One region of the Shewanella sp. MR-4 genome, then DNA from elsewhere that is predicted to be linked to it. Evidence: predicted binding sites of a transcription regulator. Region 1 holds the regulator's gene; each other region holds the start of a gene.
The links. Region 1 encodes NrdR, which represses ribonucleotide reductase genes. Its sites were predicted from a motif close to AAACACNANATNTNGTGTTT; they were not measured.
Positions count from the first base shown of each region.

Region 2: a site for NrdR is predicted at 1,781-1,800, ahead of nrdD (anaerobic ribonucleoside-triphosphate reductase). Genes of this name have one in related genera too.
Region 3: a site for NrdR is predicted at 3,723-3,742, ahead of nrdA (class 1a ribonucleoside-diphosphate reductase subunit alpha). Genes of this name have one in related genera too.

Region 1 is NC_008321.1:1,284,795-1,295,044, forward strand. Features, by position in the region: gene ettA (energy-dependent translational throttle protein EttA) at 1-691, opposite strand, end outside; gene glyA (serine hydroxymethyltransferase) at 881-2,134, shown strand; gene nrdR (transcriptional regulator NrdR) at 2,345-2,794, shown strand; gene ribD (bifunctional diaminohydroxyphosphoribosylaminopyrimidine deaminase/5-amino-6-(5-phosphoribosylamino)uracil reductase RibD) at 2,882-4,027, shown strand; gene SHEWMR4_RS05730 (riboflavin synthase) at 4,035-4,691, shown strand; gene ribBA (bifunctional 3,4-dihydroxy-2-butanone-4-phosphate synthase/GTP cyclohydrolase II) at 4,759-5,862, shown strand; gene ribE (6,7-dimethyl-8-ribityllumazine synthase) at 6,003-6,479, shown strand; gene nusB (transcription antitermination factor NusB) at 6,494-6,898, shown strand; gene thiL (thiamine-phosphate kinase) at 6,977-7,933, shown strand; gene SHEWMR4_RS05755 (phosphatidylglycerophosphatase A) at 7,933-8,427, shown strand; gene SHEWMR4_RS05760 (universal stress protein) at 8,525-9,400, opposite strand; gene recN (DNA repair protein RecN) at 9,791-10,250, opposite strand, start outside.
Region 2 is NC_008321.1:2,896,156-2,906,405, reverse strand. Features, by position in the region: gene rssA (patatin-like phospholipase RssA) at 1-698, shown strand, start outside; gene SHEWMR4_RS12845 (hypothetical protein) at 808-1,503, shown strand; gene nrdD (anaerobic ribonucleoside-triphosphate reductase) at 1,831-3,948, shown strand; gene nrdG (anaerobic ribonucleoside-triphosphate reductase-activating protein) at 4,054-4,515, shown strand; gene SHEWMR4_RS12830 (YibL family ribosome-associated protein) at 4,641-4,997, shown strand; gene ribA (GTP cyclohydrolase II) at 5,261-5,872, shown strand; gene SHEWMR4_RS12820 (hypothetical protein) at 5,987-6,865, shown strand; gene SHEWMR4_RS12815 (hypothetical protein) at 6,931-7,389, opposite strand; gene SHEWMR4_RS12810 (PQQ-dependent sugar dehydrogenase) at 7,555-8,664, shown strand; gene SHEWMR4_RS12805 (VF530 family DNA-binding protein) at 9,062-9,424, opposite strand; gene SHEWMR4_RS12800 (carbon starvation protein A) at 9,562-10,250, opposite strand, start outside.
Region 3 is NC_008321.1:2,278,146-2,288,395, reverse strand. Features, by position in the region: gene gyrA (DNA gyrase subunit A) at 1-1,636, opposite strand, end outside; gene ubiG (bifunctional 2-polyprenyl-6-hydroxyphenol methylase/3-demethylubiquinol 3-O-methyltransferase UbiG) at 2,022-2,732, shown strand; gene SHEWMR4_RS10085 (HAD family hydrolase) at 2,734-3,408, shown strand; gene nrdA (class 1a ribonucleoside-diphosphate reductase subunit alpha) at 3,896-6,184, shown strand; gene nrdB (class Ia ribonucleoside-diphosphate reductase subunit beta) at 6,246-7,376, shown strand; gene yfaE (class I ribonucleotide reductase maintenance protein YfaE) at 7,393-7,803, shown strand; gene SHEWMR4_RS10065 (nuclear transport factor 2 family protein) at 8,002-8,457, shown strand; one part of gene SHEWMR4_RS20760 (IS3 family transposase) at 8,587-8,938, shown strand; one part of gene SHEWMR4_RS20760 (IS3 family transposase) at 8,938-9,815, shown strand; gene SHEWMR4_RS10050 (FAD-dependent oxidoreductase) at 9,860-10,250, opposite strand, start outside.

The DNA of each region.
Region 1 (10,250 bases):
CTAAAATCCAGCCAGCAGCATTGTCGAGGAAGTAACGGTCGTGGGTAATCGCCACAACGGTGCCCGAGTATTCCTGCAGGAAGTGCTCGAGCCAAGCGACTGATTCGGCATCCAAGTGGTTGGTGGGTTCGTCGAGCAGCAGCATCTCTGGCTTTTCCAGCAGCAGACGGCAAATTGCCACACGGCGGCGCTCACCACCCGATAAGACTTCAATCTTTTCATCCCAATCTGGCAGACGCAGGGCATTCGCCGCACGCTCAAGGATGTTGTCCAGATTGTGGGCGTCCTGCGCTTGGATGATGGCTTCGAGTTCGCCTTGCTCTTTGGCAAGTGCGTCGAAGTCCGCATCGGGATCGGCGTAGGCTGCATAGACTTCGTCTAAGCGTTTGAGGGCATTTTTGGCTTCAGAAACCGCTTCTTCAATCGCTTCACGCACGGTTTGCGTCGGGTCGAGTTTCGGTTCCTGTGGCAGGTAACCAATCTTCAGCCCTGGCATTGGGCGCGCTTCACCCTCAATTTCGGTATCGATACCGGCCATGATGCGCAGTAGGGTGGATTTACCTGAACCGTTAAGACCTAACACACCGATCTTAGCGCCGGGGAAAAAGCTTAAGGAAATGTCTTTAAGGATCTGCTTCTTAGGAGGAACAACCTTGCCCACCCGCAGCATGCTGTAAACAAACTGAGCCATTTTTCTGCATCTTAAGTGACTAATGATGCGGCTAATTCTACTCGATTGCGCGCCGAACTCAACTCGGCATTGAGGCGAGTTCAAGGTAAAACTGTAGGATTTTCATGTTTCAGAGACTGGGATTGTCGGCTCGTTACGAGTAGAATACCGCGCAACCCTACCTACAAGAATTGGCAGCTGGAGTAAGCAATGCTGAAAAAAGATATGAATATCGCAGATTATGATCCGGAACTGTTCAACGCAATTCAGAACGAAACTCTGCGTCAAGAAGAGCATATTGAGCTGATTGCTTCTGAAAACTACACCAGTCCACGCGTGATGCAAGCGCAAGGTTCACAATTAACCAACAAGTACGCCGAAGGTTATCCTGGCAAGCGTTACTACGGTGGTTGTGAGTATGTGGACGTAGTTGAAACCTTAGCAATTGAGCGTGCAAAACAACTGTTTGGTGCGACTTACGCAAACGTGCAACCTCACTCAGGTTCTCAAGCAAACAGCGCCGTTTACATGGCATTGTTAAAACCAGGCGATACCGTTTTAGGTATGAACCTCGCTCACGGTGGTCACTTGACCCACGGTTCACCTGTAAACTTCTCCGGTAGACTGTACAACATCATTCCTTACGGCATCGATGAATCAGGCAAAATCGACTACGACGAAATGGAACGTCTGGCAGTTGAACATAAGCCTAAGATGATGATCGGTGGTTTCTCTGCTTACTCAGGCATCGTTGACTGGGCAAGAATGCGCGAAATCGCAGACAAAATCGGTGCTTACCTGTTTGTCGACATGGCGCACGTTGCGGGTCTTATCGCCGCTGGTGTGTATCCAAACCCTGTGCCACACGCGCACGTTGTGACCTCAACCACTCACAAGACCTTAGCCGGTCCTCGTGGCGGTATCATTCTGTCTGCAGCCGATGATGAAGATTTATACAAAAAGCTGAACTCTGCGGTATTCCCAGGCGGTCAAGGCGGTCCTTTGATGCACGTTATCGCAGGTAAAGCGGTAGCCTTCAAAGAAGCTTTAGAGCCAGAGTTCAAAGCTTACCAACAACAAGTGGTTAAGAACGCTAAAGCTATGGTTGAAGTGTTCTTAGAGCGCGGTTACAAGATCGTTTCTGGCGGTACTGACAACCACTTAATGCTGGTGGACTTAATCGGTCGCGACCTGACGGGTAAAGAAGCCGATGCCGCTTTAGGTAGCGCGAACATCACAGTAAACAAAAACTCTGTGCCTAACGATCCACGTTCTCCATTCGTGACCTCTGGTGTGCGTATTGGTACGCCTGCGATCACTCGCCGCGGCTTTAAAGAAGCTGAAGCGAAAGAGTTAACCGGTTGGATCTGTGACATCCTCGACGATGCCCACAACCCAGCAGTCATCGAGCGCGTAAAAGGCCAAGTATTGGCACTGTGCGCCCGTTTCCCTGTTTACGGTTAATTCGTTAATTTATCTGAATATGAAGGCTGAGTTCACAACTGCTTAGGGTGTTACTCTTAGGTGGTTAACCTCAGCCGATAAATAGGATAAAATCCCATGGCCGCATTAAGCGGCCATTTTTATTGCTAAAATCTTAGACTTAAACCCGCTCGGTTTAAGCGAGAAACAGCGAAAGCCACAGGCTTTATTCCATTCACGGCAGGAGGCTCAATGCATTGTCCATTTTGCAGCGCGACAGATACTAAAGTGATCGATTCCCGATTAGTGGCGGAAGGCCATCAAGTGCGTCGTCGCCGAGAATGCACCGAATGCCACGAAAGATTTACTACCTTCGAAGGGGCTGAATTAGTGATGCCACGGGTGATTAAACGCGATGGCACGCGCCAACCCTTCGATGAAGAAAAGCTGCAAGCAGGTATGTTACGCGCGGTCGAAAAGCGCCCTGTGTCTATGGATGAAATCGAGCAGGCCTTAAGTAAAATCAAGTCAACACTTAGGGCTACTGGCGAGCGCGAAGTGCCATCCGAGATGATAGGTAACTTGATGATGGAACAGTTAATGAGCCTAGATAAAGTTGCCTATATTCGTTTTGCCTCGGTTTATCGCGCCTTTGAAGACGTCTCCGAATTTGGTGAGGCGATTGCGAAACTGCAAAAGTAATGTGGGTTATCTTAAGTTAGTGCTTAGGTTAGCGCCTCGTTATGCGCCGCATTCGGGCACGCTTCCTCAAGATTTCATAGGGTTTATATGAATTGGTCAGAACTCGATAACCAGATGATGAGCCGAGCCATACAACTGGCTCGCAAAGGATTTTATACCACTCGCCCCAATCCCAGTGTGGGCTGCGTTATCGTAAAAGATAATCAGATTGTCGGTGAGGGTTATCATCAAAAAGCTGGCGAGCCACATGCTGAGGTGCATGCACTGCGGATGGCTGGCGAGCTTGCCCGTGGCGCGACCGCCTATGTCACCTTAGAACCTTGCAGCCATTATGGCCGCACACCGCCGTGTGCCTTGGCACTGATTAATATTGGTGTAAAACGAGTCGTGGTGGCGGTTGAAGATCCCAATCCGCAGGTCGGTGGTCGCGGTATTCAAATGCTGCGCGATGCGGGCATTCAAGTGGATGTCGGTTTGCACCGCGACGAAGCTTACGCTTTAAATCTTGGTTTTATGAAGCGCATGGAATCAGGCCTACCTTGGGTGACGGTAAAGCTTGCCGCGAGCCTAGATGGTAAAACCGCGTTATCAAACGGTGTGTCCAAATGGATCACAGGCCCCGAAGCTCGCCGCGATGTGCAGCGCTTACGTTTACGCGCCTGCGCGCTAGTGACGGGGATTGACACTGTGCTGGCCGATGACCCTTCGCTTAATGTGCGTTACTCAGAGCTTGGCAGTCTTAGCTCACAATTGAGTGAAGCGCAGATTTTACAACCGCTGCGGGTGATATTAGACAGTCGTTGCCGGATGCCGATTACGGCAGCCTTGCTTGCGATTGAATCGCCGATGTTATTAGTCTCAACTGAGCCTTACTCGCCAGCCTTTATGGCGCAGTTGCCCGCCCATGTGACTTGTCTTCAATTACCGGCGATTGATGGTCGAATCTCGCTGCCTGCACTCTTAAGCTATTTAGGCAAAAGCTGTAATCAGGTGCTTATCGAAGCGGGCGCGACCTTAGCCGGCGCCTTTATCGGTGACGGATTAGCCGATGAATTAGTGTTGTATCAAGCGATGAAAATCCTTGGCGCACAGGGACGTAATCTACTCGAATTACCCGATTATCAAATGATGGCCGATATTCCGACCCTCAAACTGGTCGATGAGCGTAAAGTGGGCGCGGATACGCGTTTCACCTTGAGGCTTACATCCAATCCATCTTTAGCGAATAAGTGAGTTAACCATGTTTACTGGGATTATTGAGGCCGTTGGCACGCTGCGAAAGCTTGAACGTAAAGGCGATGATATTCGTTTGACGGTCGCCAGTGGCAAACTGGATTTAAGCGATGTGCGTTTAGGCGACAGTATCGCCACCAATGGTGTGTGTTTGACTGTGGTTCAGCAATTAGCCGATGGCTATGTGGCGGATGTGTCGGCTGAAACTGTCAGTCTCACAGGCTTTGCTAACTATAAAGTCGGCACTAAGGTTAATCTTGAAAAAGCCGTTACCCCGACAACTCGCCTCGGCGGGCATATGGTCAGCGGCCATGTGGATGGCATTGCCACCGTAGAGCAGCGTCTTGCTCGTGGTCAAGCAATCGAATTTTGGTTAGCGGCGCCTGCGGAGCTGGCTCGGTATATTGCTCATAAAGGTTCTATCACCATCGATGGCGTGAGCCTGACGGTAAACGAAGTCGATGGACACCGTTTCCGATTAACCATAGTGCCCCATACAGCGGGTGAAACCACGTTGGTAGATTTGAAAGCCGGCGATAAGGTAAATATTGAAGTGGATTTAATCGCCCGCTATTTAGAGCGTTTAATGCGCTTTGATACTAAAGAAACCCAAGGCGGCGGGGTGACCATGGAAATGTTAGCCCGTGCTGGCTTTGTGCGTTAGGGCACTGGCACTTAGCTCACTTAGGTATAGAATTTCATAACAACAGTAAAATCATAAAGGTCCTACAATGGCGCTGCACAGTATAGAAGAGATCATCGAGGATATTCGTCAAGGCAAAATGGTTATTTTGATGGATGACGAAGACAGAGAAAACGAAGGCGACCTGATTATGGCGGCCGAGCTGGTCACGCCTGAAGCGATTAACTTTATGGCGAAATACGGTCGTGGACTCATCTGTCAAACGATGACTAAAGCCCGTTGCCAGCAGTTAAACCTGCCCTTGATGGTGACTAATAACAATGCGCAGTTCTCGACTAACTTTACGGTATCGATTGAAGCGGCAGAAGGCGTAACCACTGGGATTTCGGCCCACGATCGCGCCGTAACGGTAAAAGCAGCCGTGGCTAAAGATGCCAAGGCATCGGATTTAGTTCAGCCGGGTCATATCTTCCCATTAATGGCGCAGGACGGCGGCGTGTTAACCCGCGCAGGTCACACTGAAGCGGGTTGTGATTTAGCCCGTTTAGCAGGGCTTGAGCCATCGGGGGTGATTGTTGAGATCCTCAATGAAGACGGCACTATGGCTCGTCGCCCTGATTTAGAGATTTTCTCTGAATTACATGGGATTAAAATCGGCACTATTGCGGCGCTTATCGAATACCGCAACACCAAAGAAACCACAGTCGTGCGCGAAGCTAAATGTAAACTGCCGACCCGCTTTGGCGAGTTCGACATGGTGACCTTTAGGGACACTATCGACAATCAACTACACTTTGCCTTAGTGAAGGGCGAGGTGAAGCCAGATTGTTTAGTGCGCGTACACTTACAAAATACCTTCAACGATTTACTCCACTCAGAGCGCGATCAGCAGCGCAGCTGGCCGCTTGAAAAAGCTATGGAACGCATTTCTGCCGAAGGTGGTGTGTTGGTGTTGCTGGGCAATCAAGAGCATCCTTGTGAAATCCTCTCTAAAGTCAAAGCCTTTGAAGCTGAAGATCAAGGTCAAGCGCCAGCCTCTGCAAAATGGCAAGGCACTTCGCGCCGTGTAGGTGTAGGCTCACAAATTCTGGCCAGCCTTGGGGTAACTAAAATGCGACTCTTAAGTTCGCCTAAGCGTTATCATTCACTCTCAGGTTTTGGTCTTGAAGTGACCGAGTACGTGGCGGAGTAACGGGCTAAGCCTGTCTGACGTTGTACTAAGGTAAAATTAATTATTTGTATAATTTGCATAGGGCTGTGGGCGATTGACTGTGATATCATGTCGCCACTTTTCGCCCAGAGCCGGGTGCTTTAGCTAAATTAGGTAAGAAAATGAACGTAGTTCAAGGTAATATCGAAGCGAAGAATGCCAAAGTTGCGATTGTAATTTCGCGTTTTAACAGCTTTTTAGTTGAGAGCCTGCTTGAAGGTGCACTTGACACGCTGAAACGTTTTGGCCAAGTCAGTGACGAAAACATCACTGTCGTCCGTGTACCTGGTGCGGTTGAGTTACCGCTGGCTGCACGTCGTGTTGCCGCAAGTGGTAAGTTTGACGGTATCATCGCACTCGGTGCTGTGATCCGTGGTGGTACCCCTCATTTCGATTTTGTTGCAGGTGAATGTAACAAAGGTCTAGCTCAAATCGCATTAGAGTTCGATCTGCCCGTTGCTTTCGGTGTATTGACTACAGATACCATTGAACAAGCCATTGAGCGTTCAGGTACTAAAGCGGGTAACAAGGGCGGCGAAGCTGCACTTAGCTTGCTAGAAATGGTCAATGTTCTGCAGCAGCTAGAACAACAGTTGTAATAGTAGGAAAAATAATGAAGCCTTCTGAGCGCCGCAAGGCCCGCCGTTTAGCCGTACAAGCCATCTATTCATGGCAACTAAGCGGGAATAATATTGCCGATGTCGAGCATGAGTTTTTAACTGAACAGAGTCTCGATGGTGTAGACGTAGCTTATTTTCGTGAGCTATTTGCAGGCGTAGCAACTAAGAAAACCCAACTGGATGAGTTGTTCATTCCACACTTGGACCGCCCCATTGATGAGGTGTCGCCAGTGGAGAAGGCCATAGTTCGCTTAGCTGCCTATGAGCTGACTTTCCGTAAAGATGTGCCATTTAAAGTCGCGATTAACGAGGCGATTGAACTGGCTAAAGCTTTCGGTGCGGATGAAAGCCATAAGTTTGTTAATGGATTACTCGACAAACTGGTTGCACGTAAGTAATAAGGACAAACGGTATCTTAGGATACCGTTTTTCATTGCTAACAAAGGTGGCCGATGTGAGTCGCGCCAAACTGTACAGTGAAAGAATTCCAACTTATTGAATGTTATTTCAATCACCGCGGCCCCACGCGCCGTGATGTCAAACTGAGTATTGGCGACGATTGCGCCCTAGTGCAGCCCGCCGAAAACAAGTCGATCGCCATCTCCTGCGATACCTTAGTCGAAAACGTTCACTTCTTCCCCGATATTCCCCCTCAAGCCTTAGGTTACAAAGCCTTAGCAGTGAATCTTTCAGATTTAGCCGCCATGGGGGCAGAGCCTGCGTGGATGACGCTTGCGCTTACCTTACCAGAGGTTAACGAAGCCTGGCTGAGTGGGTTTAGTGAGGGACTCTTCGAAGCGGCTGAATACTATGGTATTGCCCTCATTGGCGGCGATACCACCCGCGGCCCTAGAGCCATTAACATTACCGTGCATGGACAAGTGCCGCAGGGTAAGGCATTGACTCGTCACGGTGCAAAAGCGGGTGACTGGATTTATGTGACCGGTACGCTCGGCGATTCAGCATTAGGGCTGGATTTGATCCGTGGCGTGCAGCATGCGCGTGCGGAGCATAAAGAGTTCCTAATCAATCGCCATTATCGTCCAACACCTCGAGTGTTAGCGGGTCAGTCGTTACGGTCTTTAGCATCCAGCGCCATCGACTTATCCGACGGTTTTATTTCGGACATTGGCCATATCCTCAAAGCATCGCAGGTAGGCGCGGTTGTGGATGTAGGCTTGATTCCGTTGTCCCGCGCCATGCAGGATACCGTGAGCGAAGAGCATGCCTTAGGTTATGCGCTAACGGGGGGCGAGGATTATGAGCTGCTCTTTACCGTGCCAGAGGCGCAAAAAGGTGCGTTAGAAACTGCACTGAGCCACGCGGGGACTAAGTTTGTGCGGGTTGGACAAATTTGTGCGGGCAGTAAACTTAAGTTGCAACTCAATGGTGAGCCGTTTACGCCGCCATATCATGGTTTTGAGCACTTTTAATGAAGTTGTTATCCCAAGATCAGGCGCTGTCGCGCCTGTCTCTTAAAAATCCAATCCATTTTTTAGCATTAGGCTTTGGCAGTGGTTTAGCGGCTAAGGCACCTGGCACCTTTGGCACTTTGGCGGCGATTCCTCTGTATTTGCTGTTGGCTCAATTGCCCTTGGCTTGGTATTTAGCTGTGACCTTAGTGTGCGTGTTCGCGGGGATTTATATCTGCGATAAGGCGGCTAAAGACATGGGCGTGCATGACCATGGCGCGATTGTATGGGATGAGGTCGCAGGCCTGTTAATCACTATGATTGCGGCGCCTGCTGGAGTGCTCTGGTTAGTCGTTGGTTTTGTGCTGTTTCGTTTCTTTGACATTATCAAGCCTTGGCCAATCCGTTGGCTCGATGCCAAGGTCGAAGGTGGCTTTGGGATTATGATCGACGATGTATTAGCAGGCATTTTCGCGCTTATTGGTGTTCAGGCCCTAGCGGCTTTTATCCATTAACGAAACCGATTTGTGGTAATCAAGCAGCCTTTAGTGAATTCTAAAGGCTGTTTTTATTTGCGAGATTGTTGAGTGGAGAGTGATTAGCGCTTAGTGATTAGTGCGGATGTCGCGGTTTGACAATAAAGAGATCGGTTCGTAGCTTGTTAATAATATTTCGCGCCGCATTGCCTTTGAATGCGCTCAACATGCCTTTGCGTTCGGCGCTGCCCATCACCAGCATATTGACGTTGAGTCTACGGGCCTCATTGGAAATCGTATCTTCGGGTAAGCCTTCTTCGATGTGTAGATTATGTGTATTGAGATTGTGCTGTCGCGCTACCGTCGTAAGTCTCGCCTTATATTTTTCTCGCTCGGAGACTTGCTCTTGCGGCTGATGATTAAAGCTCATATAGAAGGGATCGGGTAAATAGCTATTAATTAAGTGCAGATCGTTCGAGAGCAGGCTGGCAATCCGTTTGCTTTCTTCTATCAGGGTTTCATTAAACTCAAGATGAGTGATGTTTTCATTGTCGAGTTCTAGTGCTGTGAGTACGTGGCCGTTCTCATGCCAATCTTCAAGATCTACAAACATCACGGGAATATGGGGTAATCGTAACAATTGCCATTCATCTGCAATTAAAAATTCATTGAAAAAGGGTGGATAGAATTTATGACTCACTATGATGAGATCATAATCTGACTGGTTACATTCATTGACAATAGCATTGTGTATTGAGTGGGATAAGCATTCTTTTATTTGGATTGGATATTGTTTATCGGGATAAGCCAAGATGGGCTTTCGCCTGTCATCGGACATGAGGTTGGATTTATCTCTATGAAATAAAAGGTTTAGATTAAAGTTATGAGTTCGTTTGACCTTGAGAACAGTCAAAGATGCTTGGCATTTTCTTGCCAAGACAACGGACTTTTTGAGCACGGCATTAGGTGGAACGGAATCATCAACCGCAGCGAGAATATGCTGGAAAGGCATGTTCAACTCCTATTGACCTGAGAGGTAATTAAGTCTAGGAGAGCAGGACTCATTCGAAAATATTAAATATCGCTAATAAATTTGCAATCTAGCTAATAATAATCTAATGGAAATTAAATTTTAAATTTCAGTTAATTACAATGAGCTTACAGAGGGCTTTCGATTATTTTTTTATAATCACTTCAGTTGATATGCAAATATATTTGCTAATAGTAGGTTTTGATAAAGCGTATAGCTTCATTGCGAGTTGAATATAATTTTTAATTATTAAATGTAAAATCTTAATGCTTTTAGTTTGTTAGCATTTCAGTCTTCCATCCTAAGTCATAAATAAGGCTCTGCTAGAGCCTTATTTATGTGTAAGCCTGAATTTACAGTTTGGTCTGGCGACTACTGTAATAACTCCCTGGCATTGGCTAAGGTATTCGTCGTAATCGTATCGCCACCGAGTAATCTGGCGAGCTCTTGGATACGTTGCTCCCTATCTAAAGGCATCATAGTGGTTTCAGTGCTTCCGGCCTTGTTGAATTTATTCACAAACATATGTTGATGGCCGTTACCAGCAACTTGAGGTAAGTGGGTCACACACAGAACTTGGGTCGACTCGCCAAGGCTACGCAGCATGCGTCCAACGACGGCTGCTGTGGGGCCTGAGATCCCAACATCCACCTCGTCGAAAATCAGGGTAGGGGTAGCAACCTTCTTCGCGGTAATGACTTGGATACCTAAGCCAATACGTGACAATTCGCCGCCTGAGGCAACCCTTGATATAGGTTGTAATGGCTGGCCTGGGTTGGTGGTAACCATAAACTCTATGTTATCGCTGCCGTTCATCGACATGATTTCTGGA
Region 2 (10,250 bases), 1.6 Mb from region 1:
GGGGATTGATCGGCGGTGAGAAAGTCTTCGATGTACTGCAATCGCGTATCGGCGATATCAATATTGAGGATTTGGACCGACCCTTTGCGGCGATTGCGACGGACTTATATTCAGGGCAAGAAATCTGGTTTCGCCATGGTGATTTACGCCAAGCCGTGCGCGCCTCGTGCTCAATGCCGGGAATATTAGCCCCCGTACGACAAGGGGAGCGTTGGCTCGTCGATGGCGCCGTTGTTAATCCTGTGCCCGTGTCTGTGAGCCGTGCTATGGGCGTCGATATAGTGATTGCCGTTGATTTGCATGGGTTTCATTCTGGGCGGCTGCAGGTATTGCCCGTCAACATGACCAGCCATAAGGCGCCAAAGGAAGAAAATGAAATGCCCGCTCGCCAAGAAACTGGCTTTATGGATTTGTTTGCGAGAGGGCGGGAATATGTCAGCAGCTTAACCGACAAGTTTTCCCTCGGCACTAAATCTAACCCTGGCATGATTGCGGTAATGTCACAGTCGATGGGGATTTTAGAGCAGCGTCATAAGCGGGCGCGTTTGATGGGTGATCCTCCCGATATTCTGGTCGTGCCTGAAGTCGCTAATATCGGCACTATGGAGTTTCACCGCGCCGACGAGGCAATTGCCGCAGGAGAAGCGGCTGTCGCTAAGGCGGCGCACTTGATTGAAGCGGCAATTTGGAAAGGTTAATCGACAGGGATGGTTCATCGTTACATATTGATTTAGGCAAGTGATTGTTTGATTGGCTTATTTTTTGCTTTAGCTCAATCACACAGTGTTAGATGCCGAATTATTGACGATGAATCCTCTTTTAAATGCCTTAAATCTGAACCGTAGCAGTGTTGCCGATGCCTATGGCCTGAACAGCAAGAAGACGGGCACGAGTAAGACAGACACAAGTAAGACTGAGTCCAGCACGGAGGCTAAGTCATCCGTCAAGGATACACCTAAGACTGATACTAAACCGAGCGATGACATTGCCTTGTCACCCCGCGCGCTTAGGGCGCAAAAAATCCAAGCGATGTCGAAGGACTTTTTTGCCGATGGCCAGTTTAGTGTGTCAGATATCCCAGCCCTAGTGTCTCGGCTGCAAAAGGACGGCATTTTGTCCGATGCACAGGTCGATCGACTGTCGCAAAACGGTATCAGTTTGCCGAGCCAAAACCCTAGCAAGCAATCTTTGCAGGATTTTATCGACGACGAGCTAAAGTCTTTGGCGGAAAAGTCGCCAAACAGTCCGATGATCAACACCTTAGTCGATGCTAAAAACGTGCTGTCGAATATGGACGATGCGCAATCTCCTGTGCTGGCACAAAAAGCCACCAAGGTGTTTGGCCAGTTAACCGATTATCTGAATAGCAACCCCACACTGAGCGATAGCCAAAAGCAGTTATGGCAGGGACTTAAGTCGACCATGCAAGTGGCCTCATCCATGGGAATGCAGCAGTCGGCATCGGGGCAATTGAGTAGTTATCTTGCTTTAGCAAAGCGCTAAGGTTAACAAGGGGTTAACTTTAGACAAGCTGCAATATATTTTTTTAAAACAAAGGACTTTGGCTTTTAAGCCAAGGTCCTTTGCCGTTATAGGTTCCCATTTTTAGCGTCCGCTATCTTGCTTTATGGCCAAGGTCAAGGCTTAAAACCGAGATCATTGGGTTTAGCTACAGTTCTTCTTTGTTCTTTTTATCCATCCCATAAATCATGATCTGGATCATGGAATTTTAGGCGGCGATGCCGCTTAATTGCCTAGATATAGTGTTTATTGATTATGTAAACACTATATGTAGTGTTAATTTTAATCGGAATGGAGAGGAACTGAACAATGCCAGTCGTGATCAAGCGGGATGGTTGCCGCACACCTTTTGATGAAACAAGGATAAGAGATGCAGTGATAGCGGCTGCAAACTCGGTTGGGATAGAGGATGCTGACTATGCCGCGACGGTTGCCGCTTGTGTGAGGGAGCGAGTGGCCAATCTGGCAGAAGTCGAGATCCACCATTTACAGGATGCGGTTGAAAACCTACTGATGGAAGGGCCTTACAAGTCTCTGGCGCGGGTATATATCGAGTATCGCCATGACAGAGATATTTGCCGCGATGCGACCAGTAAACTCAATCTTGAAATCCGTGGTTTAGTGGAGCAGAGCAATGCGGCGCTGTTAAATGAAAACGCCAATAAAGACTCTAAAGTGATCCCAACCCAGCGCGATCTACTCGCGGGTATCGTCGCTAAACATTACGCCAAGAGCCATATTCTGCCTAAGGATGTGGTGGCCGCCCATGAACTTGGTGAAATCCATTACCACGATCTCGATTATTCGCCGTTTTTCCCGATGTTTAACTGCATGTTGATTGATTTGGCGGGCATGTTGACCCACGGTTTTAAGATGGGCAACGCCGAAATTGAGACCCCAAAGTCCATCTCCACCGCTACGGCGGTAACGGCGCAGATCATTGCCCAAGTGGCCAGTCATATTTATGGCGGCACCACGATTAATCGTATTGATGAAGTGCTCGCGCCTTTTGTGGCGAAGAGCTATGACAAACACTATCAAGTGGCACTTAACTGGCAAATTAAAGACGCCAAGGCCTATGCGACGGCGCTCACCGAAAAAGAATGTCATGACGCTTTCCAATCCCTTGAATATGAAGTGAATACCTTACATACCGCCAATGGACAAACGCCCTTTGTGACTTTTGGTTTTGGTCTGGGGACTTCGTGGGAGTCGCGTTTAATTCAGCAATCCATGTTGAAAGTTCGTATGACGGGCCTAGGTAAAAATCGTAAGACTGCCGTGTTCCCTAAACTGGTGTTTGCGATTCGTGATGGCATTAACCACAAGGCTGGTGATTGCAACTACGATGTCAAACAAATGGCTCTTAAATGCGCCAGCATGCGCATGTATCCGGATATTTTGAACTACGAGCAAGTGGAAAAGGTCACGGGTTCATTTAAAACCCCTATGGGCTGTCGCAGCTTTTTAGGCTCCTATAAAGAAAATGGCGAGCTAGTTCATGAAGGGCGCAATAACCTTGGGGTGGTGAGCTTAAACTTGCCCCGAGTTGCCCTCGAGGCCAATGGCGATGAGGCTGAATTTTATCGCATTTTAGATGAGCGTTTACTGCTTGCCCGCCGCGCATTAGACACCCGCATCGAACGATTAAACGGCGTTAAAGCCAGAGTTGCACCGATTCTGTATATGGAAGGCGCCTGTGGTGTGCGCCTGCGCGCCGATGATGATATCGCCCAAATCTTTAAAAATGGTCGGGCATCGATTTCATTAGGCTATATCGGTTTGCATGAAACCATCAATGCGCTCTATGGCACACAAACCCATGTATTTGATGATACCAAGCTTCGTGAAAAAGCAGTGGCGATTGTCGCGCACCTTAAAGCGGCTACCGATGCATGGAAGGCCGAAACCGGTTATGGGTTTAGCCTTTATAGCACCCCGAGTGAGAGCCTCTGCAGCCGTTTCTGCAAGCTCGATGCGCGTCAATTCGGCGTGGTTGCAGGGGTCACCGATAAGGGCTATTACACCAATAGCTTCCACTTGGATGTGGAAAAGCGGGTGAATCCCTACGATAAAATTGATTTTGAGCAGCCATATCCTGCGATCGCCAATGGCGGATTTATCTGCTACGGCGAATACCCGAATATGCAGCACAACATCGAAGCGCTCGAAAATGTGTGGGATTACAGTTATAGCCGCGTGCCTTACTACGGTACTAACACGCCGATTGATGAATGCTACGACTGCGGTTTTACCGGCGAGTTTAGCTGTACCAGTAAAGGTTTTACTTGCCCTAAATGCGGTAACCATGAGCCAAGCCGAGTGTCCGTTACCCGCCGAGTGTGCGGTTACTTAGGTAGCCCCGACGCCAGACCATTCAACCATGGCAAGCAAGAAGAAGTGAAACGCAGGATCAAACACTTGTAACACTTTTGCCTTGTTTGTTTTGTTACACTGGCACAGTTGCACTGGTGGCGACTGTGCTTTGATTTTTAGCCCGTCGTTAAACTGGGCGTTAAAGTGGACGCAGCAATGAACTATCACCAATATTATCCCGTTGACGTGGTGAACGGTCCTGGCACCCGGGTAACCCTGTTTGTGTCAGGTTGTGAGCACCAATGCCGAGGTTGCTATAATCAAACTACTTGGGATGTGCGCTCAGGGCATTTATTTGATCAGGCAATGGAAGATAAGCTAATTGCCGATCTACAGGATGAACGTATTGTACGCCGTGGCTTATCACTCTCTGGTGGTGATCCACTCTTGCCAGCTAACCTTGAGGGGATCCTCGCGTTAGTAAAGCGGGTGAAAACCGAATGTCCGGGTAAAGATATTTGGCTGTGGACGGGTTATACCTGGGATGCGCTAACGGATAAGCAGCGTGCGGTACTGGAATATGTGGACGTGCTGGTGGATGGTAAATTCGAGCAGAGCCTTGCCGATCCGAGTTTGCCATATCGTGGCAGCAGCAATCAGGTGATCCGTTTCTTATAAAAGCGGTAACGAGGATCGCTAACTTGCTGTTATAATCCCACACCTTGACACAGTGACCCGGACATTCAGGCCCAAAATGGTGCACATATCGACTGGGATTCACTTAAGTAATTTAAGGTAAAATGATGAATTTAAAGCAAGAACTGCAGCAGCTTAACGATAAGTTAGATAAGTTTCGTCGTAAACTGGCGGCAGCAGAGCAACGTGGCGATGCCGTTATTGTGGCGCAATTTAAACGCGATATTGCGGCGGTCACTAAGCAAATCAATAGTGTAAAAACGCAGCAGTCGCGTCTTTTACAAAAGCAAGGCACAGATATTCAACACTTGCCATTCCACCGCGCTCTCACCAAAGCTGAGCAAGCCGACATGGGTCAACTGAAAAAGTCAGTCAAAGGCCTAGTGGTTGTGCATCCTATGACAGCATTAGGACGCGAAATGGGCTTAACCGAAGTAACAGGTTTTGCGCCAGCTAAGTTTTAAGTTTTATTGGCAAGTTATTCATTGAGTTGCAAAATAAGGCACATGCCTATTTTGCAGCGCCTTGAATGGTTGTTCGACAGATTGAGCTATACCCGTGATAGCGCCGCAGGCTTAGATTTATAGTTGATTAAATTACTAAAGTATTTCGTGAACACGGAAAACGCTTTAGAATAGGCGCTCAGTAGGCGAAGAGCCCAATCATCGTTTTGTTTATGGATGTTCCTTCCGTCTCATGGAATGAGAGTAGTCGTTAAGGTTAAGTCATGTCGATAAAATATGTCGCGACGTCAAAATTACCCACTCCCTGGGGCGTTTTTGCCATGCACGGTTTTGAAGATACCGAAACCGGTAAAGAGCATGTTGCCCTCACATTTGGCACCCTAAGTAGCGATGCCCCCGTATTAGGTCGTATTCACTCTGAATGTCTTACGGGCGATGCCTTGTTCAGCTTACGCTGTGACTGTGGCTTCCAGCTGCAAACCGCGATGCAAAACATTGCCGAAACCGGCAGTGGATTTATCTTATATTTGCGCCAAGAAGGCCGTGGTATTGGTCTGCTGAATAAGATCCGTGCCTATGAGTTGCAGGATAAAGGCGCCAATACGGTTGAGGCGAACGAGCAATTAGGTTTCCCAGCGGACATGCGTAAATACGATATGATCCAACCTATGCTTGAACAAATTGGCGTAAAGCATGTACGCTTAATGACCAATAATCCTCGCAAAGTCAAAGCGATGAAAGAAATTGGCATCGAAGTGGTTGAGCGTGTTCCCTTGCAAGTCGGTAAGAACCGTTACAATGAAGCTTACTTAAAGACCAAATCCACTGAACTTGGCCATATGATGTCTGAGTATCATTTTACGGATGAAGATTAGTCTTTAAGACAAGCGATTACCGATTTGGCTTAGCAAATCAGGACCTGTTTGCGAAAATTGAAGACAACTTTTAGTCGGTTACTCGTTTACATATTTTCCTGTTTGGCGCTATCAATGGGGAGTGTCTTTCCACTGTTGGCGTCGACAACTCCCATTGCAAGCCATAGCACATCTCAGTCGGTATTAACTGCACAGTCTCCTCAGTCGTTTGCTCAAATGAGCCCCGAATCGCCGGTCGACGGCCAAAATAATCCTAACTCAGTTTATGCCTTTGGCAGTTATCTTGGCACAGGGGTATATCGGGCTGCCGAGCAAAATGCCACTGTGGTGAGCATTCCATTGAGCTTCGAGTTCTTAAAGGATGAGAGCAGTCAAACTTGGCTGCGTTTACCCTTATCCTTCGGTTTTTTTGACTACTTAGCCAAAGATATTACCGATGGCGAATTACCTTCCTCAGTCGGCACTATGACGATGACGCCCGGTATCGAGCACCATTGGCAGGCAACGGCAAACACGCGAATGGAAGCCTATCTGGATGTGGGTTTTGGAACGAATTTTGATACCGATGCAAATGTGGCCATTTTAGCCTCGGGTGTGAGTAGCTTGTATGATTTTAGTCTCGCGGGTGAGGACAGCGTCTGGGTGTCGAGACTAAGGTTTGCGGGTTACAGTGAGCGAGTGGGTAAATTAACCGACCAATTTGCGGTGCTGCAATCGGGGGTGGATATTGGTCTTTCACCGCGCTGGCAATGGTTGAACATTCAGATGCAGCCGCGAGTCTTTGCGGTTGGTTATTGGTATTTCAACGAGCTAGATTTTAGCCAAGATGCTGAAAATGAAACCATAGTTTCCGGCAGCTATGAGATTGGTGCCACGCTAGCGTTTTCTAAGCCTTTGGGCGGTGAACTCCTCGGCATAGATAGAATTGGGATCAGTTATCGCACCGGCGATGGGTTAAATATCTGGCGACTATTATTTAGTTTTCCCATTTAGTTTGCTATTCAAATCAAGTATTAGACGCGATATCGATTGGTCATTATTTGTGGTTCATCTCGAAATTAACCAGCCGATTTTTTGGCTTCACGTACTTTTTGCTCCATCAAGGTAGTGATTTGACCGCTAAGCTGCATAATTTGATCCTGTAGTAGCTTGCGCTGTTGAGCCGCGGCCTCTGAATTGTCCCCCTTCAGTTTAGTGAGTTTTTCCTGCAAGTCTTTGATCTGCTCTTTGATACGCTTCATTTGCTCATCAATAAGCGATGTGGGTTCTTCTTCCGTTTCCTTACTTTTTGACTGTTGCAACTTGTCGGCAAATGCGCTCCTTAAGGTTGCGCTAAGATCGTTTTCAAGCGCTTGCCTGCCTGCATTTGAAATATTGACGCTGGATTGAGTGTCTGACTCAGGCTCAACGTTTGCCGTCGTATTAGTTGGGGAGGCGGGTGGGATTGAAACATAGGCCGTAGATAAGGACTTAAAGGCGCCGCTGGTTACAGTAGTATTTAATCCATTAATGTTCACTATAGGCTCCCTTAAGTACCTGAAGGTTTGTTCATTGTATTATCGGCTTTAAGATAAAAAACTTAAGTTCTGAGAATCATATTTGATACGGAAGGCTTATCTAGGATAGGTTAGGTGATTAATCGTTAAGGTCATTCACTTTTTACTAATAAGGATGTGAAGGATATGGTTCGTAAACTGCAAATAACTCTCGCCGCACTTTTTGCTTTAACTGGAGTGAGTGTTCCGGCGATGGCCAAGAATATCTTAGATAAACTGACGGTTGCCGAAGGTTTTAATGTGAGTTTATTCGCTGATGACGTTGAAAATGCGCGCGAAATTGCCGTATCCGATAAAGGTATCGTTTATGCGGGGTCGATGAAGGCGGGGAATGTTTATGCCCTAATCGACCGCAACCAGGACGGCGTTGCCGATGAGAAAATCCTGGTTGCCTCAGGGCTTAAGCTACCTTCGGGCGTGGTCATCAAAGATGGCGATCTGTATGTCTCTGAAGTCGAGCGCATTATTCGATTCAAGGATATAGACAACAATTTAAACTCTCCCAAATTTGAGATGGTGTTTGATGGATTTCCAAGTGAAACCCACCATGGCTGGAAAGTGTTAGGGGTTTCCCCGACAGGCGAGTTAATCATTCCAGTGGGCGTGCCCTGTAATGTGTGCGCGGAGAATGAACGCTATGGGCGCATTTTCTCGCTGAATCTTGAGACCAAAAAATTAACCACTATCGCCCAAGGCGTTCGTAATTCCGTCGGGTTTGATTTTCAGCCCGGCACTCAAACTCTTTGGTTTAGCGATAATGGCCGCGACATGATGGGCGATGATATTCCTCCCTGCGAAATCAATAAGGTCAGTTACTTGGGTGAACATTTTGGTTTCCCTTATGTGCATGCTGGCACGATTCTCGACCCTGAGTTTGGCAATGGTAACGATCCCGCCAAGTACACTGCACCTGCGCTTTCCTTAGGCGCGCATGTGGCACCGCTGGGCATTCATTTTTATCTTGGTAAACAGTTCCCTAGCGACTATCAACAACAGTTGTTTGTGGCCGAGCATGGTTCGTGGAATCGCACTAAGAAAGCGGGCTATAAAGTTGCCGTGGCGACGATAGAGCAAGGCAAGGTGGTCAAATACACCACATTTTTAACTGGCTTTATGCAGGATGAACAAACCTTTGGTCGCCCTGTGGCCTTTGCCGAATTGGCAGATGGCAGTTTACTGGTGTCGGATGATTATGCGGGGGCAATTTACCGTGTGACTTATCCGCAGACAAAGTAGCCTAAAGGTAAAGTCTTAAACGCAAATCCTACTGATAAACCCCTTAAAAAATAATGCGCGGGATAATCGAGTGAATTATCCCGCGCATTGTTGTCTGTTCTTATTAGGGCGTGTTGACGTTTCGAGATTAAATTTTGTTCGTTCTGGCAAGCTCGTGCTCGCGAAAGGAGGAATGATGTGTAGTTATTCTACTCAAATGACGAGTGACAAAGAGCAAGGGCTTGCCAGACGAACCCTTCGGGCAGCATTTGGCTGGCTTTTCTGCGGCGTTATCGTCCGTTTATGTAGAATAACTACACCGCACGGACTCTGCCTTGCATAAACTCCAGCCAAATTGCTGCAAAAATAACCCTGAAACGTCAACACGCCCTAGTACGCTTTGAATATGCTCGCGAAATTAGTCGCGCTTGCCCCAGATATGGCTATTGATCTGGCCATCCGTTGTCGATGCCGCTGCGTTCGCCTGAGCAGGTTTTTGTGCAGGTTTGGTAGGCTTTTTGGCCAGTGTTTTCGCCGGGGCGTTGGATGATTTTGCGGCTGGCAGCGGCAGTTTATTGGTTTTTAAATACAAATATTCCACCTTTTCCCGCGCCCAGTCGGTTTTTCTTAAGAAACGTAGGCTCGATTTGATGCTCGGATCTTCGGTAAAACAACGGATTTTGATGCGAGCGCCGAGTTCTTCCCAGCCATAGTGTTCGACCAGTTGGGTGACTATGGCTTCGAGTGTGATGCCGTGTAATGGGTTATTTGATTGAGTCATCTTGAATAAACAGCCGTGAACAATGGCGGGATTATACCAGTATTATGGGCTGAGGCTTAAGACGATGGATAAAAAAACGGGCACTATCAGTGCCCGTTCCATTTGAATTGCGTTATTTCTACAAGGTTTGCTAGAAATTAGGCTTCATCGGGTAATTCGTTGTCGCTATCGATTTCACCTTTGCCTTTGGTTTTCACAATCAGTAAGCCTGTGATCACTAAGGTTGAAATGGTTCCCGCAATGGTCGAAAGGGTCATAGGTAAGCCCGCGCCTAAGGTTGCCGAGTTCAGCAGGAAGGTAATAACCACTGTGGTCATAAACATCGCTGGAATGGTGGTTATCCAGTGTAGCTTGTTGTGACGCAGTAGGTAAGCTGAGGCCGTCCAGAGCATTAATACTGCGGTTGCTTGGTTAGCCACACCGAAGTAACGCCAGATCACGCCGAAATCAACTTGAGTCAGTAAACCACCAATCACAAATAATGGGATGGCCAGGGCTAAACGTTTTGGTAACGCTACTTGTGGCATTTTAAAGAACTCAGCCAAGATCAAACGGGCAGAGCGGAAAGCGGTATCGCCTGAAGTAATTGGTAGAATAATTACCCCAAGGATTGCCATAAAGCCACCGACAGCACCTAACAGACCGGTAGAGGCTTCGTATACTACGTTTGCAGGGTTGCCCGCCATGCCTGTGCTTAACCCTTCAACACCGTGGAAGTAAGACAGTGCAATCGCACACCAGAGCAGGGCGATGATACCTTCACCTATCATGGCGCCAAAGAACACGAAACGGCCGTTCTTTTCGTTTTCAACACAACGTGCCATCA
Region 3 (10,250 bases), 990 kb from region 1:
CTAAGTGTGACAGGGTCACAACCACGTCTTCTTCGTTGATTAAGTCTTCAAGACTCATATCAATTTCATTGGCGTTGATGACAGTGCGGCGAGCATCACCGTATTCAGCAAGAATTTCTTCTAGCTCTTCTTTGATCACTTCCATCAAACGCTCAGGGCTGCGCAGAATAAACAGCAGACCCGCGATGAACTCGAGCAGTTCTTCGTATTCGGCGATGATCTTATCGTGCTCAAGACCAGTTAAACGGTGTAAACGCAGCTCTAGAATCGCCTGAGCCTGTTGCTCAGTCAGGTAATATAAGCCATCACGGATACCGAATTCTGGCTCTAACCATTCAGGACGCGCCGCATCGTCACCCGCTTTTTCAAGCATGCCCTGTACATGGCCAAGTGCCCAGCCCTGCTCAACCAGTTTGACTTTAGCGTCTGCTGGCGTTGGCGAAGCTTTGATCAGCGCAATAATCGGGTCGATGTTGGCCAGCGCAACCGCTAATGCCTCAAGAATATGGGCGCGTTCTCGCGCTTTACGCAGTTCGAATACGGTACGACGAGTCACCACTTCACGGCGGTGCAGGATAAAGCACTCGAGCATTTCTTTTAAGTTGAACAACTTAGGCTGACCATTGGTCAATGCCACCATGTTGATACCAAAAGAACATTGCATCTGTGTCTGGGCATAGAGATTGTTCAGGACAACTTCACCCACTTCACCGCGTTTGATTTCGATAACGATGCGCATACCGTCTTTGTCAGACTCGTCGCGCAGACCGCTGATGCCTTCAATCTTCTTATCTTTGACTAACTCAGCGATTTTCTCGATGAGTTTCGCCTTGTTCACCTGATAAGGGATTTCGGTGACGATAATACGTTCACGGCCGTTGTCTTCAGTTTCGACTTCAGCCAGCGCGCGCATGACAGCACGGCCGCGGCCTGTTTTATAGGCATCGATAATGCCCTTACGGCCATTGATAATCGCAGCCGTTGGGAAGTCCGGGCCTGGAATATGTTCCATCAGCTGTTCAATAGACAGCGCAGGATCGGCGATCAGCGCTAAACAGCCCTTAACGACTTCGGTTAAGTTATGGGGCGGAATGTTAGTCGCCATACCTACCGCAATACCCGATGAACCGTTGATCAACAGGTTAGGTACGCGTGTCGGTAATACCGCAGGAATTTGTTCAGTGCCGTCGTAGTTTGGCACATAGTCAACGGTTTCTTTTTCAAGATCGGCGAGGAGCTGGTGCGCTAACTTATCCATACGGATTTCGGTATAACGCATTGCCGCTGCGGAGTCACCGTCAACCGAACCGAAGTTTCCTTGACCATCGACTAAGGTGTAACGCAGAGAGAAAGGCTGAGCCATACGTACGATTGTATCGTAAACCGCTGAATCACCATGGGGGTGATATTTACCGATCACGTCACCAACCACACGGGCAGACTTTTTGTACGGCTTGTTCCAATCGTTCTTCAATTCACTCATGGCAAACAGCACGCGGCGATGCACAGGCTTGAGGCCATCACGCACGTCTGGTAATGCACGTCCCACGATGACGCTCATGGCGTAATCAAGGTACGAATTCTTTAGTTCGTCTTCGATATTAATTGGCGAAATAGATGATGCCAGATCAGTCATAAACTGCTCGTTCCCCTGAAAATTAGCCGACAACGCATAATCCGTATCATTGAGCGGCCCAAAAACGTGATTTGGCATTCTAACACAGTTATTTAATGTCGCCAGACCTATCCTTCGTGAATTGCGAAGGATGTGGCTTAATAGATGAAAACACTGTCAATTTGGCCTATTAAACTCAATAAAATCCGTCGTTAACGGTTAAATTGAGGCCAACACTTGATTAATCTCTGAGCAGAAAAACCGCTCTGCATCACAAAGTGTCGAAGAATTAATGATAATTGTTGAAATTTCACTCAACCACAAAGACTTAGAATCAGCCAATACTGTGTTTATCCCCCATTGTCGTTATAATGGCCGCACAATGACAGCCGCTATAGGTAATAGCATGCAACAGAGTACCAACGTAGACCCGCAGGAAATCGCAAAGTTTGAACGTATGGCCGAAACCTGGTGGGATCTTAACGGCGAGTTTAAGCCGCTGCATCTATTAAATCCCCTGCGCCTTAACTATATCGATCAAACGGCAGGCGGGATTTTTGGTAAGAAAGTGCTAGACGTCGGCTGCGGCGGCGGCATTTTATCCGAAAGCATGGCGCGCATCGGCGCGGTCGTTGACGGCCTCGATATGGGTGAAGAACCATTAGAAGTCGCGCGTTTACATGCATTGGAAACTGGCGTGAGCATCAACTATGTCAAAAACACTGCCGAGGCCCATCGAGAAGATCACCGCGAATACTACGATGTGGTGACTTGTATGGAGATGCTCGAGCATGTGCCAGATCCGCAATCGGTCATTCAAGCCTGCTGCGATATGGTTAAACCCGGCGGTTTTGTGTTTTTCTCAACCATCAACCGTAATATTAAGTCTTTTGTCGAGACCATTATCGGCGCCGAGTACCTATTAAAGATGCTGCCAATTGGCACCCATGACCATAATAAGTTCATCAAGCCATCGGAACTCATGGCCTTAGTCGATAACACCGATCTTCTCTGCAAAGATGCACTTGGGATCACCTATAACCCACTGACGGGGATCTTTAAGTACACCCCAAAGGTCGATGTTAACTATATGATTGCGACGCAAAAGGTAGATTAAGATGAGCTTAGCTGAGGTTAAAGGGGTCTTATTCGACCTTGACGGTACCCTTGCCGATACCGCGCCGGATCTGGTTCAGGCCCTTAACCTCAGTTTGTCTGATGTCGGTATCGCGGCAAAACCTTTAGCTGACATGCGTAGCGCCGCCTCCCATGGCAGCTTTGCCTTAGTCGATGCGGCGATTCCCGGCGCTGATGACGCACTGCGCACTCAAGTACAGCAAGGACTCCTCGCCCACTATCAAAGGATCAATGGCGACCATTGCCAGTTGTTTGATGGTATCGCTCCCCTGCTCGATTGGCTCGAGTTATGCCGCGTGCCGTTTGGAGTGATCACCAATAAACCCGCCCGCTTTACTCGCCCTCTATTGCATAAGCTGAAGCTCAGCTCGCGTATGCCAGTGATGATCAGTGGCGATTCGACTCGTTTCCCTAAGCCCCATACCGCACCTATGCTATTGGGCGCGCAGCAGCTGCAGTGCCATCCACAGCAAATCCTCTATCTAGGGGATGCGGAGCGGGATTTACTCGCGGCTCAAGCGGCGGGCATGCTCGGCGGTGTGGCCTTGTGGGGATATTTGAGTGAAGCCGATACGCCCGATGCATGGCCTGCCTATGCGCAGTTTAACTCGCCATCGAGTTTGCATTCGGCCTTAAGCCAAGCATTGGCCAAATAGCAGTAACGGATTGACCAAGGTTAACGGCCCAACCGAATCCCATTAACGGCGAAAAAATGCGCCCTTCGCTGGTAATGCAATTTAGGCTAAGGGTCAATCCTTGCGATCGCGATCGCTGCTTATTTTAGCGATCGATCACACAGTGAAATTTGCGCAAAAAAACGTCATCAATGTCGCACGCTAATCTCAATTTGAGCTTCAGGGTTAGTCATCACTAACGCTTTTCATTATCCTCAAGATATCCACAAGATACCCCCTGAATTGAGACTTGCAAATAGCGTCAAACCTCACTATCTTGTATCTCAGATTATTTAAAACACCATATCTTGTGTATAGGTAGCAATCAGACACACTAGAAGTTCCCCGTTAAATCGACTATCTCCTGCATAGTCAGCAGTATTAAGGGTTTTCAGGTTGATTGTTTTACAAGGAAACGTACGGTGACTTAGTTCACCTGAACAGATATCAGAACCAAGGCCTCTCTTCAATGAATAGCAATATGACAGTCACAAAACGCTGTGGTGCACGTGAGACAATCGATCTCGACAAAATACACCGCGTAATTACTTGGGCAGCCAAGGGATTAAAAAACGTTTCTGTTTCTGAAGTTGAACTTCGCACGCATTTACAGTTTTTCGACGGGATCCCAACCGAAGCTATCCACGAAACGATCATCAAATCTGCGGCGGATTTAATTTCCCCAGAATCACCGGATTATCAGTTTCTGGCTGCGCGCTTAGCCGTATTCCATTTACGTAAGAAGGCCTTTGGTCAGTTCGAGCCGCCAAAGTTATACGACCATGTGACTAAACTGGTCGAGCTTGGCAAGTATGATATGCATATTCTGCAGGATTACACCCGCGAAGAACTCGATATCATGGATACCTATATCGACCATTGGCGCGATATGAACTTCTCCTACGCGGCGGTAAAACAGCTCGAAGGTAAGTATCTGGTACAAAACCGTGTCACCCACGAGATCTATGAGAGCGCCCAGTTCCTCTATATTCTGGTGGCGGCCTGCTTGTTTGCCCGTTATCCAAAAGAAACGCGCCTACAATACGTTAAAGATTTTTACGACGCGGTATCGACCTTTAAGATTTCTCTGCCCACGCCAATCATGGCGGGTGTACGTACGCCAACGCGTCAATTCAGTTCATGTGTTCTGATTGAGTGTGGCGACAGCTTAGATTCTATCAACGCGACCGCCTCTTCTATCGTGAAGTATGTCAGCCAACGCGCGGGTATCGGTATCAACGCCGGTCGTATCCGTGCATTAGGTAGCCCAATCCGCGGCGGCGAAGCCTTCCACACTGGTTGCTTACCTTTCTACAAGTATTTCCAAACGGCGGTGAAGTCTTGCTCGCAAGGCGGCGTTCGTGGTGGTGCAGCGACCCTCTTCTACCCCATTTGGCACTTAGAAGTAGAATCGCTGCTGGTACTGAAAAACAACCGCGGTGTTGAAGATAACCGTATTCGCCACTTAGACTACGGCGTGCAGCTCAACAAGCTGATGTATCAACGTCTGATCAAAGGCGAAAACATCAGCCTGTTCAGTCCATCGGACGTGCCAGGTCTTTACGATGCCTTCTTCGAAGATCAAGACGAATTCGAACGTCTGTACCTGCAATATGAGCAAGACAGCAGCATTCGTAAGAAGACATTGAAAGCAGTCGAACTGTTTTCATTAATGATGCAAGAGCGTGCTTCAACAGGCCGTATCTACATCCAAAACGTTGACCACTGTAACACCCACAGTCCGTTCGACTCGAAAGTCGCTCCGATCAGACAATCTAACCTTTGTCTTGAAATCGCGTTGCCGACCAAGCCACTGAACAACATTGACGATCCGAACGGTGAAATCGCGCTGTGTACACTGTCAGCGTTAAACTTAGGTGCGATCAAAAACTTAGCCGAGCTTGAGCCATTAGCCGATTTAGCGGTACGTGCACTGGATAACCTGCTGGATTACCAAGATTATCCAATCAAAGCGGCTGAAATTTCATCGATGAACCGTCGTACCTTAGGTATTGGTGTTATCAACTTCGCTAACTACTTAGCGAAGAATGGCATGAAGTACTCCGATGGTAGCGCGAACAACCTGACTCACAAGACCTTTGAAGCGATTCAATTCTATCTGCTCAAGGCGTCAATGAATCTGGCAAAAGAGCAAGGTGCGTGCCCATTATTTAATGAGACCACTTACGCCCAAGGTATTTTACCTATCGATACCTACAAACGTGATTTAGATAAAATTTGCAGCGAGCCATTGCATTTAGACTGGGAAACACTGCGCCAAGACATCAAACAGCACGGTTTACGTAACTCGACCCTGTCTGCGCTGATGCCGTCTGAAACTTCATCACAGATCTCAAACGCGACTAACGGTATCGAACCGCCACGCGGTTTGATCAGTGTCAAAGCCAGTAAAGATGGCCAGTTAAAGCAAGTGGTGCCTGATTTTGATGAGCTGAAATACAACTACGAGCTGCTATGGCAAATGCCAAGCAACGAAGGTTACTTACAGCTCGTGGGTATCATGCAGAAATTCGTTGACCAAGCAATTTCGGCCAACACTAACTATGATCCCACGCGTTTCGAAGGCCGTAAGGTTCCGATGCAGACTCTGCTGAAAGACTTACTCAATGCCTATAAGTTAGGTGTAAAAACGCTGTACTACCATAACACTCGCGATGGTGCATCGGATCAACACGATGACATTACCAACATAGAGAAAGAAGATGACGGCTGTGCTGGCGGCGCCTGCAAAATCTAATCTTTAATGTTAACGGTTACGGGATCCCTTTGGGATCCCGACTTATTGGAATACTCGTACCATGACCTACTCTACTTTTTGCCAAACACCGAACGATGCCACCCGTGAACCTATGTTTTTCGGACAATCGGTTAACGTCGCTCGTTACGACCAACAAAAATATGAAGTGTTTGAAAAACTAATTGAAAAGCAGCTGTCTTTCTTCTGGCGCCCAGAGGAAGTCGACGTGAGCCGCGATAAGATCGATTACAACTCACTGCCAGATCATGAAAAGCATATTTTTATTTCGAACCTGAAATACCAAACACTGCTCGATTCTATCCAAGGTCGTTCGCCCAACGTGGCATTTCTACCGCTGGTATCGCTGCCAGAGTTAGAAACCTGGATTGAGACTTGGTCATTCTCGGAGACCATCCACTCGCGCTCATACACTCACATTATTCGCAATATCGTGAACGATCCTTCAGTGATTTTTGACGATATCGTGGTGAATCAAGAGATCCTGCGCCGCGCGACTGACATTGCCGAATATTACGATCACTTAATTAAACTCACGCAGGTTTACCACCTGTTAGGTGAAGGCACCCATGTGATCGATGGCGAGCCGATTGAAGTCAACACTCGCACGCTAAAGAAAGCGTTGTACCTGTGCATGATGTCAGTTAACGCCCTCGAAGCGATTCGCTTCTACGTCAGTTTTGCCTGCTCATTCGCATTTGCTGAGCGCAAGCTCATGGAAGGTAACGCGAAAATTATTCGTCTTATCGCCCGTGACGAAGCGCTGCACTTAAACAGTACTCAGCATATTTTAACCATTATGCAGGCCGGCAAAGACGATCCTGAAATGGGTGAAATTGCAGCAGAGTGCCAACAGGAAGCCTATAACCTGTTCCTAAAAGCCGCCGAGCAAGAAAAAGAATGGGCGAAATACCTGTTCAAAGACGGCTCGATGATCGGTCTCAACGAGCAGATCCTCTGCCAATACGTTGAGTACATCACTAACCAACGGATGAAGTCCGTTAACCTGCCACAGCCTTATGCAGAGCAGTCTAACCCACTGCCTTGGATGAAGAACTGGTTAGAGAGTGATGCAGTACAAGTGGCACCACAGGAAGTCGAAGTGTCATCTTATCTTGTCGGTCAAATCGATTCGGCCGTCGACAGTGATGAATTCCTCGATTTCGATCTCTAACGGGATTTGATTGCTTATGGCTAAATCGAACCTGCTGTTAAACAACCCCTTTGCGAAGGCGCCCATTGTGCGCCTTCAAGGGCAACCTGTGCTGCTGTTTACCGAACAGCACAATTCGTTGTTGCAAGCACTCGAAGCCAAAAAAGTGACCATTTTCTCTGAGTGCCGCAGTGGTTTTTGCGGCGCTTGCAAGACCCGTATTATTAGCGGCAGCGTCAGCTATTTAACCGAGCCTTTGGCCGAGCTTAATGCCGACGAATGTCTGCCCTGCTGCTGTATTCCTAGCGAAGATTTAGAACTCGATTTATCCCCCGAAGGTGCTGCCGTGGTGACCTATGCTTGCGGTAACACTCGCGCCCAAACCCCATCGACGCGTAAAACCGCCAATCTCAAAGCTGTGCCACAGCAAGAAGTGGTCGAAGACTAGCAGAGTCGTTTGCTACCGATTCGTATTGACGAACATCTTCCCTGCATAACACTTACTAATTAGCAAAAGACAGCATTATTACGGCTTCCCAAACGCTTTATCACTCGTCCTTGTTAGCTTGCCAAAAGATCATTATGTTATTGCTTTCCACTAACTTTTACTTTGTATTAGGTGGACCAGTTTATGCCAAGGAGAGCTATGGATAAGTTAATCGCGATCAGCTTGCTGCTTGTGTCAATGAGTGCATTTTCAAGTGCAGATAACCTCGTTGCCGAGATGAAAGATATGGATAGCAAGGTATTTGATTCATTTAATCATTGTGCCGATGAGCAACAACTCAAGCTACACGAAAGTTACTTTGCAGAGAAGGTCGAGTTTTACCATGACAACGGTGGTGTCACTTGGGATCGCCAGTCGATGATCGACAACACTAAAAACTATGCCTGCGGTAAATACACCCGCTCACTGGTTGAAGAAAGCTTTCAAGCCTATCCCATCAAGGACTTTGGTGCGATAACTGAGGGCGTACATAAATTTTGCAGCCAAGAAACAGGCAGTTGTGACGGCAAAGCCAAATTTTTAATGGTCTGGCAACACGCCAATGGCCAGTGGCAAGTCACGCGGGTGGTAAGTTATGGGCATTTACCCAACTAAGCAGATGGCCCACTCATATAGATAAGCGCTTATCTTCATATCAATCAACAAAAAAGCCTGAGTCTGACTCAGGCTTTTGTGTTAGTAATGTCTAGTCCTGAAATACGTTGACATAAAGAGGACTTCTTTATGACAACATCAATTAACTCAAGCCGTAAGCGCACACAACGAGATTACACCTTAGCCTTTAAATTAGGCGTTGTAGAGCGTGTTGAAAAAGGCGAAATGACGTACAAACAAGCCCAAGCCCATTTTGGTATTCAAGGCCGTTCAACGGTACTCGTTTGGCTTAGAAAACATGGTAGACTCGATTGGTCGAAACCTTTTCAGCATCCCCTTATGCCTAAGTCAAAAGAAACCCCTGCCGAAACTATCAAGCGCCTTGAACGTGAGTTAGCAGAAGAGAAACTGCGTAACAAAATCCTCAATGGCATGGTTGATATCATGGACAATGAATATGGAGCAGGCCTCAGAAAAAAGTACTTATCCGGTACGTCTGGCAAGCAAAAGGCAACGGAGAAATAAACCTCGCTGCCGCATGTCGTGCTGCGGGTATGTCGAGGCAAGGTATTTATCAGGCAGTTGCGCGAATGGAAAGTCGTAGAGCTGAGCTATCGGTCATCAAAGACTGGGTCCAGTACTGGCGTAAATATATGCCAAGGTTAGGGGCCCGTAAGCTCTACACGTTGATAAAATCCAGGCTGGTTGAGCACGATATTAAACTCGGGCGAGATGGGTTCTTTACCTATTTGAGAAGTGAAGGTTTACAGGTTAAACCGAAGAAAAGCTACACAAAAACCACGTTCAGCAAACACTGGATGAAGAAGCATCCTAATCTGCTGAAAGAGGAAGGACTGCATGATGCAGAGCATGTACTGGTCAGCGATATCACCTATCTTGAGTCAGACCAAGGTGTGCACTACCTGTCACTAGTCACCGATGCCAGTTCTCGTAAGATAGTCGGTCATCACGTGAGTAAAGACATGAAAGCCGAGAGTGTGGTGAAAGCGTTAAAAATGGCCATAAAAGATAAGCGCTATATCGGCAACGCAGTGCATCACTCAGACAGAGGTTTACAATACTGCTCAGCAGTTTATCAGAATGCGCTTCAGGCGAGCCAAATCCAGCCGTCAATGACGGATGGTTATGATTGCTACCAAAATGCATTAGCAGAAAGAGTGAATGGCATACTGAAGCAGGAGTTTTTACTGCACCGATGTAGGACATTTGCGGAGCTGAAGATACTTGTTAGAGAATCGATAGCAATATACAACAATATGAGACCGCATCTGAGTTTGAATATGGACTCCCCTAATCAGGTGCACAATAGAAAAGGCCAGCTACTGGAGCTGGCCTAAAAACTGTCAACCTATCTTAGGACGGGACATAAACCTCATAAAAACTACAGTCGCATGGCAAGCTCGGCGCCTTGGCGAATGGCACGTTTTGCATCGAGCTCGGCGGCCACATCAACACCGCCAATCAAGTGCACTGGAATGCCCGTTGCTTTCATCTCATCGACTAAGGTGCGGTTAGATTCTTGTCCGGCGCAAAGGATAACATTATCCACGGCCAATACTTCGGTTTGCTCGCCAACGCGGATATGCAGGCCCGCATCGTCAAACTTGTCATAGCTGACGCCGGTTTTCATCTTCACATCGTGCTGTTTTAACACTAAACGGTGGATCCAGCCGGTGGTTTTACCTAAGCCTTGGCCCATCTTAGAGGTCTTACGTTGTAACAGATAGACTTGTCTATGCTCGCTATTATCGACTTCAGGCTCAGCTAAACCG